3 regions of the Psychrobacillus sp. PGGUH221 genome follow, and region 1 is predicted to be linked to each of the others. Evidence: predicted binding sites of a transcription regulator. Region 1 holds the regulator's gene; each other region holds the start of a gene.
What was found. Region 1 encodes CtsR, which represses protease genes until heat stress. Its sites were predicted from a motif close to ATGGTCAATAAAGGTCAAACA; they were not measured.
Positions count from the first base shown of each region.

Region 2: a site for CtsR is predicted at 2,015-2,035, ahead of clpP (ATP-dependent Clp endopeptidase proteolytic subunit ClpP). Genes of this name have one in related genera too.
Region 3: a site for CtsR is predicted at 1,405-1,425, ahead of PGC35_RS01150 (ATP-dependent Clp protease ATP-binding subunit). Genes of this name have one in related genera too.

Region 1 is NZ_JAQMHQ010000010.1:179,281-182,564, forward strand. Features, by position in the region: gene rsgA (ribosome small subunit-dependent GTPase A) at 1-410, shown strand, start outside; gene PGC35_RS17575 (GNAT family N-acetyltransferase) at 433-882, shown strand; gene PGC35_RS17580 (CtsR family transcriptional regulator) at 1,054-1,521, shown strand; gene PGC35_RS17585 (UvrB/UvrC motif-containing protein) at 1,542-2,087, shown strand; gene mcsB (protein-arginine kinase McsB) at 2,077-3,171, shown strand; gene PGC35_RS17595 (ATP-dependent Clp protease ATP-binding subunit) at 3,168-3,284, shown strand, end outside.
Region 2 is NZ_JAQMHQ010000009.1:127,216-130,499, forward strand. Features, by position in the region: gene PGC35_RS15870 (catalase) at 162-1,100, shown strand; gene PGC35_RS15875 (hypothetical protein) at 1,211-1,393, opposite strand; tRNA gene PGC35_RS15880 (tRNA-Arg) at 1,881-1,952, opposite strand; gene clpP (ATP-dependent Clp endopeptidase proteolytic subunit ClpP) at 2,117-2,713, shown strand; gene PGC35_RS15890 (HPr family phosphocarrier protein) at 3,033-3,284, opposite strand, start outside.
Region 3 is NZ_JAQMHQ010000001.1:236,168-239,451, reverse strand. Features, by position in the region: gene PGC35_RS01165 (prolyl oligopeptidase family serine peptidase) at 1-203, shown strand, start outside; gene PGC35_RS01160 (metal-sulfur cluster assembly factor) at 254-562, shown strand; gene PGC35_RS01155 (Crp/Fnr family transcriptional regulator) at 600-1,295, opposite strand; gene PGC35_RS01150 (ATP-dependent Clp protease ATP-binding subunit) at 1,449-3,284, shown strand, end outside.

The DNA of each region.
Region 1 (3,284 bases):
TAATGGCAGTTAGCGACATTAGGGAAGATGATAGTAAAGGTCGCCATACAACGACACACCGTGAATTGTCATTGCTTCCAAGTGGTGGCCTTCTAATAGACACACCTGGGATGAGAGAATTCCAGCTATGGGAAAGTAGTGAAGGTGTAAGTGCAAGTTTTAAAGATATTGAAGAATTAGCAGATGAATGCCGCTTTCGTGATTGTAAACATCAAAAAGAGCCAGGATGTGCAATACGAGAAGCAATTTCGACAGGCTCCCTAAAAGAAGAGCGATATAAAAGCTATGTAAAGCTATTAAGAGAGCTTGCACATATCGAAAGAAAAAATGATATCGTAGCTCGAAAAGTAGAACGAGATAAATGGAAGCAAGTAACGAAAATACAAAGAAGTAATCATAAGAAAATATGATTGCTTTTAAAGGAGTTTTAATGTGATACAGATCCTTTTTCACCAAGAGGAAAAAGTTGCTGAGGAGATTTTAGAAATTCAACTACTTGCTTATAAAATTGAGGCAGAGCTGATAGAATTTGATGGAATTCCTCAGCTTCAGGATTCTATTCATGACATAATTATGTCAAAGGAAATTTTTATCGGATATTATGAAGAGATGCAGTTGATCGGCTTTATATCATTTATGAACACTGACGAACTTATAGATATTTGCAGACTCGTTGTACATCCGAACTTTTTTCGTAAAGGAATTGCATCCGCATTATTAAAGCATGTGTTAGAAATCAAAAAAGAAAATCAGCGAGTTGAAGTTTCAACTGGAGCAAAAAATACCCCTGCTATTCAGCTATACGAACGTTTCGGATTCAATATAATAAATGATATTGAAATAGAACCGAACTTCTTTATTACACAGTTAATTTACAAGTGAAATATTTATGGAATATAAGTCGTGGCTTTGATACAACCTAACTACTAACCAATCCGGTTAGTAGTTTTTTTGTTGTTTTTGATACGAATCGTATCAATTGCACATCTAAAAATTTCTCGTTATAATATAGTCAAAGTTAGTCAAAGTCAGTTTGCGAGAAGAGGTGAGAAGATGAAAAATATATCTGACATTATTGAAGGTTATTTGAAGTCAATTATAGAAGAAGAGAGTAAGGGGCAAATTGAAATAAAAAGAAGCGAAATTGCTGAAAAGTTTCAATGTGTTCCATCACAAATAAACTATGTGATTAATACTCGATTTACCCAAGATCGCGGTTATTTAGTAGAAAGTAAGCGTGGTGGTGGGGGATATATTCGAATTCTCCGCGTACGTGCGCATAACAAGGCTGATTTGATTGAGCATATAATAAAAAGCTTACAAAATGGTGCTTCTGAGTCGATGACGGAAGATATTGTATTTCGATTAATCGATGAAGAAGTCATTACAAAACGAGAAGCAAAGCTTATTTTAGCGGCGATGGATCGTACGACTCTTTCGATTCCGCTTCCTGCAAGAGATGAATTGAGATCTCGTATTTTAAGAGCCATGCTATTAACGATAAAATATGAAAAAAAGTGAATTAAACGGGGTGTTGAAAAGTGATTTGTGAAAATTGTAAACAAAGACCAGCGAAAGTAACGGTTACACAAGTGCATAACGGTGAACACTTTGAGAGACATTATTGTGAGGTCTGCGCTAATAGTCTCCACCCGTTTTACGTAGAGTATAAACAGGATCCACTCTCCCTACATCAGCTGCTGTCCAACTGGTTCAGTCATGCAGATCAGCAGCCGGTACACCAGAAACAAAGTAAACCACAATTAGTTTGTGATGAATGCGGTTGGTCCATCCAACGTTTTCTAGATGAAGGGAAGTTTGGTTGTGCTTCTTGCTACGATAGCTTTAGAAAACAACTGCCCAATGTATTTAAACGATTGCATAACGGTAATACTACGCATGTTGGTAAGGCGCCAGGAGCTCTTGGAGAGATACTAGAGATAAAGAAGAAAATTGAAGCTATTCGTTTGCAAATGAAAGATGCTATTGAAACAGAACGTTTCGAGGAAGCTGCTAAGTTAAGAGACGAGGTAAGAGAACTCGAAAGTAAGCTTGCCACGGGAGGTGACGAAACACATGTCGATTGAACGCTTTTTAGACAATTCTCCATCAAGCTGGATGGCGGGGAATGGAGAGCATTCAGATATAGTCATGAGTACTAGAATACGCTTAGCTAGAAACTTAAATGGCTTTCGCTTTCCGCTTGCATTTACCGAAGACGAAGCGCATAAAATTGACCAATCCGTTTCGGCTACTTTATTAGATGCAAATGAAGAGTTGCATGCAAATTTTACTTCTATACAAATAAAAGATTTATCTGAGTTAAGCCGTCAAGTTTTAGTAGAAAAGCATTTAATTAGTCCGAAACTAGCCAATTCACCAAAAACAGGGTCTGTATTACTATCAGATGATGAGTCTGTCAGTGTAATGGTCAATGAAGAAGATCATATCCGAATTCAGTGCTTGTTTCCAGGACTACAAATACAAGAAGCATACGATCAAGCTGATAAGATTGATCGATTATTAGAAAAAGAGTTACCATATGCGTTTGATGAACAATTTGGCTATTTAACAAGTTGTCCAACAAATACGGGAACAGGCTTACGAGCATCTGTTATGATGCATTTGCCCGCTTTGACAATGACAAAACAAATGAACCGAATCATTACAATTATTTCAAGACTAGGAATGGTTGTAAGAGGTATATACGGTGAGGGTAGCGAAGCGCTCGGCAATGTTTATCAAGTGTCCAATCAGACGACCCTAGGTAAAACAGAAGAGGATATACTTGCCGATCTTCAAAGTATTACCGAACAAATTATTCAAAAAGAAAGAGAAGCAAGAAATTCACTATTAAATCATTCTGCAAATACACTAGAAGATCGGCTATACCGTTCACTAGGAACGCTTTCTTTTGCTCGAATTATTTCGACAGAAGAAGCGGCAAAATGCTTATCAGATGTACGTTTAGGAATAGATATGGGACTTATTCAAGACGTAGATGTAACTATTTTGAATGAATGTATGGTGTTTATGCAACCTGGTTTTCTTCAAAAGTATGCTGAAACAACATTAAATGCTTCGGAACGAGATATGTTTCGAGCGAAGTTATTAAGGGAACGGTTGCAAATGGGAGAAAAACTGAATACAAAAGGAGAGGAACTTGCATGATGTTTAATCGATTTACACAAAGATCTCAAAAAGTACTACAACTAGCACAAGAAGAAGCTATTCGTTTAAAGCATGAATCTATTGGTACAGAACATATATTACTTGGTCTTATC
Region 2 (3,284 bases), on a different contig from region 1:
TCATTCACCTCTAATTTGCGTATAGTCTTAATCTACCTTAAATTCTAAAATCTAAAACATTCCATGCTATTCGCTAGAAACAAGAATGTTAGTACTACTTTTGTTTAATTTTATCCATGAGTGGTAATGATAAATAAAGTTTATTTAATGGGGTGATTCAGATGAATACATCTAATGAGCATAGCACTTTGCCAACTGAAGCAGTCGATGCACTAGAAAACATAGAAGGTAGGTTTCCCAGATCTCGTCGTGCCCATGCAAAAGGAATATATTACGAGGCAATTTTTAAACCAACAGGAAACGCAAAACCTTTTACGATTGCTGAGCATCTTCAAAACGAAGAAATCCCTGTGACTGTTCGGTTCTCAAATAGTCCTCCAAATCCATCAGCAGCTGATTTCCTTTCACCTGCTAAAGGTATGTCTGTCCACTTCCACTTACCAGATGGTAAAACAAGTCATTTAGTCAGCACGACAGTCCCCATGTTTGTAACGAAGAGTCCTGAAACATTTGTAGACATGCTAAAAACACTAACTGCCGACAAAACAGGTCTAGATAAGGTAGATTTAGGATTAGGTATAGTAAATATCTTAAAAAAATATCCCGATAGAAAAAACATTTTCGCCGCGCTTAAAGAACAAATGAAGCAACCACCAACAAGTTATGCACTCTTGAACTATTACCCTATACATGCCTTTTACTTTGTTAATAAAGATGGTAAGCAGCAAGCAATCAAATACGAGTGGCAACCTGTAAAACTAGTAGAGAGCTCCTCTAATTTGGATGTGAGTAAATCTTCACCAAACTATCTTAGCGAGGATCTCAACTCTCGATTGGCAAATGGCCCAGTTTCATTTAATTTAGTTATTCGATTAGGATTAGATAGCGACTCTACCGATGATCCTACCGATCCATGGCCAGATGATAGAGAAAAAATTGTAGTTGGACAACTTACATTATTAAAAGCCCTTCAACCGAAGGTAGAATTATTATTCGATCCGACGATTGTTGGAAAAGGCATTGAACTAACCAATGATCCAATCTTACACTTCCGTCATGAAGCTTACAGCGTTTCTTATAATAGACGGAACAATGAATAATAAGACACTCTACACATATAAAGCTATGTGTAGAGTGTTTTAAATGGTATCCTCTAAAAAGCCTATTGATCAATACAATGTTATCCAGAGTAACTTCTTATCAGAAGTTGCTAACCACCGAATCCGTTAAAACTTGCACTTTCCACCGTTTTTGCATCTCTTTTCGCATTTTCTACATTTTGGTTTACTTCTGGTGTATTGAATTCACTAAAGTCTTTCCGAATGAAATAGTCGTATCCGAAACCGATTAGAACAAACAATCCAGCGATCCCTAAAACAAATAGCCATAACATTTCTCCGACACCTCCTTTACGCCATTTATATTCTTCTATGCTACAAAAAAACTGCAAGAACTTTTATTAAAACCAAAAGGTCGAAATTGACAAATCTTCTACTAATAACTAATACGGTTGAATTGTAAATAGGTTCCAAATAAAAATAATTAAATTATTCCAACCTTCCGAACGCTTGATGTTTACTTAAGAGTTAACATGAATTCCGATTGAAGCAGGAATTATTTGGATAGACTTTGTACGTAATACAAATAGTGAGTTGTACTAAAAGTGAGGAAAAAGTATTTAGCTTCTGAGGTTAGCATATCTTTAAAGAGTACTACAGTGGAATAGGCTACATGTGAAAAAAATTATTATTCACACTTAGGAGCGGAAGGCGGTGGTTCTAGCAGGAAAAGTGGAACACCGATTATGCATTATAATAAAAAAAAATACTCTAAAACGTTGTTAACACAACATCTTAGAGTGATTTGAAAAAGCTAAAATACGCCCTCGGAGGGAATCGAACCCCCATCCCAAGAACCGGAATCTTGTGTCATATCCATTAAACTACGAGGGCAAGCGACCTTTCTATTATACAAATGGAATGCAAATAATTCAAGCTATCATTTCAATGCTTAATATTTGACCTTCCTTGACCTTAATGTGTATGATAAAGTTACAGCTGAGGGAACTTTTCTCAGTAATCAAATAATCAAACCACCTTTGAAGGAGGCAATCAGGATGAATTTAATTCCTACAGTTATTGAACAAACAAATCGTGGAGAACGTGCATATGACATCTACTCCCGATTATTAAAAGACCGTATTATTATGCTTGGAAGCGGTATCGATGATAACGTGGCTAACTCCATTGTTGCCCAACTATTATTCTTAGAAGCAGAAGATCCAGATAAAGATATTTCCATCTATATTAATAGCCCAGGCGGAAGTATTACAGCTGGTATGGCCATCTATGATACAATGCAGTTCATCAAACCAGATGTACAAACAATCTGCATCGGTATGGCTGCTTCCATGGGTGCTTTCCTTCTTACAGCCGGAGCAAAAGGAAAACGCTATGCACTTCCTAACGCAGAAGTAATGATTCACCAACCACTTGGTGGCGCTCAAGGGCAAGCAACGGAAATTGAAATTGCTGCTAAACGCATTTTATTTTTACGTGATAAATTAAATAACATTATTTCTGAACGCACTGGTCAACCTATTGAAGTAATCGCTAGAGACACAGATCGTGATAATTTCATGACTGCTGAACGTGCAAAAGAATATGGTTTAATCGACCATATTATCGACCGTAGCGAAATGAAAAAAGCATAATTAGAAAATCTTAAGTGATTAAGAATCATAAAAGAGTGGAGGGAAATGACTTTGGTCAACCCCTCCACTCTTTTTTATAGATTACGATGTGTGAAACATCTCATTGGCCAGAAAACCTTTTATGTGGACAGAAAATGTTTTATACGGTCAGTAATTCTTTTATCCAGACACATTTATAACTATCCGGTCAGAAATAACTTTATCCGGTCACAAACATTGTAAGCCCATGTAAAGAACCCTTAGCATATCCACTATAATAAAAAGCCTAAATAAAAAGACCGCCTTTTCGTCTAAGCTGACTAGTTGGGCGCTCTCTTTTTTAATTTTCATGAGAAATAAATTTTGCTAATGCCTCTACTGCTTCTTCCTCGTCCGAACCATCTGCACTCAATGTTACGGTGATTCCTTTACTGATAGCTAGGCTCATAATTCCCATGATACTTTTTGCATTTACTTTCTTCGCATCTTTTTCTAAATAAACATCTGCAATATAACGATTAGCCTCTTGGACAAATAAAGCTGCCTGTCTCGCTTGTAGTCCGGCTGGTAATTTGACTTCGACTTGTTTTTC
Region 3 (3,284 bases), on a different contig from region 1:
TAGAAAATAAACCCCTATTCTTTTGGCACGGAGTAAAAGACCAGGTTGTTCCTTTTGAACCGACTGCATATTTTATTGAATCTTATGTAAAACAATTTGGAAATGAAAATTTAGTATTTATAAAAGATAAATCAGCAGGGCATGCAGTTACCCGAAAAGGATTACTTGAAGTAACGAAATGGCTAGCAAACAATTTGGCTTAAAGAACGTAGTTTGTTATGATGAAATAAAGTGTCAGGGAGGTTTTATAAAAATGGATCAAGATATGAAAGACAGTATGATGGGTGCACTAGAAAACGTTATTGACCCTGAGCTCGGTATTGATATTGTCAATTTGGGTTTAGTATATGATGTTGATTTGACAGATGAGGGGCTTGCAACCGTAACAATGACTCTTACTTCCATTGGATGCCCAATGGGTCCAATGATTGTGGATCAAGTAAAAACAGCACTTGGCGAATTACCTGAAGTAAAAGAAACAGAAGTAAATATAGTTTTCAATCCACCATGGTCAAAAGAAAATATGTCTCGATATGCTAAAATTGCATTGGGAATAAGATAATAAGAAAAGCGGAAGCACCTTACGGCGTCTTCCGCTTTTAATCTATTCTGCATATGTGTAACGGACAGTTATCGCATTCAATTTCTTTACGTAAATAGTCCAAATCGTGAATGGTTATTATACCTTTTTTAAAATTAACAATTCCTGATTTTTTTAAATCATTTAACATTCGATTCACAACTTCTCGACTAGTTGCACAAAAATTTGCTAATTCTTGATTAGTTAAGTGATGTTCAATAACGATACTTCCATCTTTTTGAGGAATTCCATACGTATTGGTAAGTCGTATTAAAGTAGAAAAGAGTGCTCCTTTTTTTCCGTGTAACAATAAATCTCTAAATCTCGTTTCATTCTTTAAATGATTTATTTGTACAATTTTCATCCATTCTTTCATAAGGGGAGGGGAAGACGTTAAAAAATTTTCCAGTTGTGTTCTTGAAAGAGCATATATTTGCGTTGGCTCGATAGCGTGTGCAGATACTGCATGATATACAGTTTCACAAAAAACGGATGTTTCACCGATAATACTTTCAGGTCCGGTAATTTTTAAAGTAAATATTCGTCCACTCTCCGAATCCTTCGTAATTCTAACATATCCAGAAACGATATAATACACTTCATCGGATCGTTCTCCTTCATTAAAAATAGGGCGATCCTTTTCAATTTTCATAATGGAACCAAATTGGTCAAATAATGAATTTATACCTTCAAACAAAGGAGTATTCTCGCTCATTAATAATCACAACCTTTCCATCTGTATAACAATAATAGCATATTAACCCTATATACATAGGTAAAATCGCTTTTCTTTACAAATAATAAAAGAAAATATTATAATTATATTAGTCAAAAAAGGTCAAACTATTTCAAAAGGAGATGGTTGGGTATGCAAATGAAACAACAGGATGAAAAAAGTCCATTAGAAACTTATGGACGCAATTTAGTGACCGCAGTAAAAGAAGGAAAAATGGACCCTGTTATCGGAAGAGATCAAGAAATACGGGATGTTATTCGTATATTATCTAGAAAAACAAAAAATAATCCTGTCCTAATTGGAGAGCCAGGTGTTGGAAAAACTGCAATTGTGGAAGGTTTGGCGCAACGAATTGTACGAAAAGATGTACCGGAAGGACTAAAAGAAAAAGAAATTTTTGAGCTAGATATGAGTTCTTTAATAGCAGGTGCAAAATATCGCGGAGAATTTGAAGAGCGTTTACAAGCTGTTTTGAAGCAAGTTAAAGAAAGTGATGGACAAATTATATTATTTATAGATGAAATCCATACAATAGTAGGTGCTGGAAAATCTGACGGTGCAATGGATGCGGGGAACATGCTAAAACCAATGCTTGCTCGTGGAGAATTACATTGTATCGGAGCAACCACTTTAGATGAATACCGCCTGTATATTGAAAAGGATCCAGCACTTGAAAGAAGATTTCAACAAGTGCTTGTTCGAGAGCCTTCTGTCGAAGATACAGTATCCATTTTACGTGGATTGAAAGAGCGCTTTGAATTACATCATGGTGTGCGCATTCATGATAGAGCTATTATAGCAGCTGCGGAATTATCAAATAGATACATTACAGAACGTTTTTTACCCGACAAAGCAATCGATTTAGTAGATGAAGCATGTGCAATGATTCGAACAGAAATTGATTCAATGCCCCAAGAGCTAGATGAAGTAACACGAAAAATGATGCAGCTTCAAATTGAAGAACAAGCCTTAATGAAAGAAAAAGATGCTGCCAGTCAAAAAAGACTTGAACAGTTACGCCAAGACCTATTGGAATTAGAACAATCTACAAGTGACATGCGAAACAAATGGAAACAGGAAAAAGAATCTATTCAGGTCATTCAACAAAAAAGAGAAGAACTAGATCGATTTAGAAGAGAACTGGAAGAAGCAGAAAATAAATATGATTTAAACAAGGCAGCTGAGCTACGGCATGGGAAAATACCTTCATTAGAAAAAGAATTGCAACGATATGAACAACAAATTAATGATCAATCTGATGTTCGCTTGTTACGTGAAGAAGTCACTTCAGAAGAAATTGCTTCTATTGTATCAAGATGGACAGGAATTCCAGTAACGAAATTGGTCGAAGGAGAAAGAGAAAAACTCCTTCGTTTAAAAGAGACACTTGGTGAAAGAGTTATTGGACAAGATCAAGCAGTGCAATTAGTAACTGAAGCGGTTTGGCGTGCAAGAGCAGGTATAAAGGATCCTAAAAAACCAATTGGTTCCTTCTTATTTTTAGGTCCAACAGGTGTAGGGAAAACGGAACTTGCTAAATCGTTGGCTGCGAACCTGTTTGATTCGGAAGAGCATTTTATACGTATCGATATGTCTGAATATATGGAGAAACATAGTGTTTCTCGTTTAGTTGGAGCACCTCCAGGATATATTGGGTACGAAGAAGGTGGCCAATTAACAGAAGCAGTTCGTCGAAATCCATATTCTGTCGTACTATTAGATGAAATAGAAAAAGCTCATCCAGATGTAGCGAATATATTATTACAACTAATGGATGATGGACGTATTACAGATAGCCAAGGAAGAATAGTTAATTTTACAAATACGGTAGTTATCCTAACTTCTAATATTGGTTCACAATATCTTGGAAATACAACTGGAGTCATCGGGGAAGAAGAAGAAAGTCTTGTAATGGCAGCGTTAAGGGACCATTTTAAACCTGAGTTATTAAACCGCTTAGATGACATT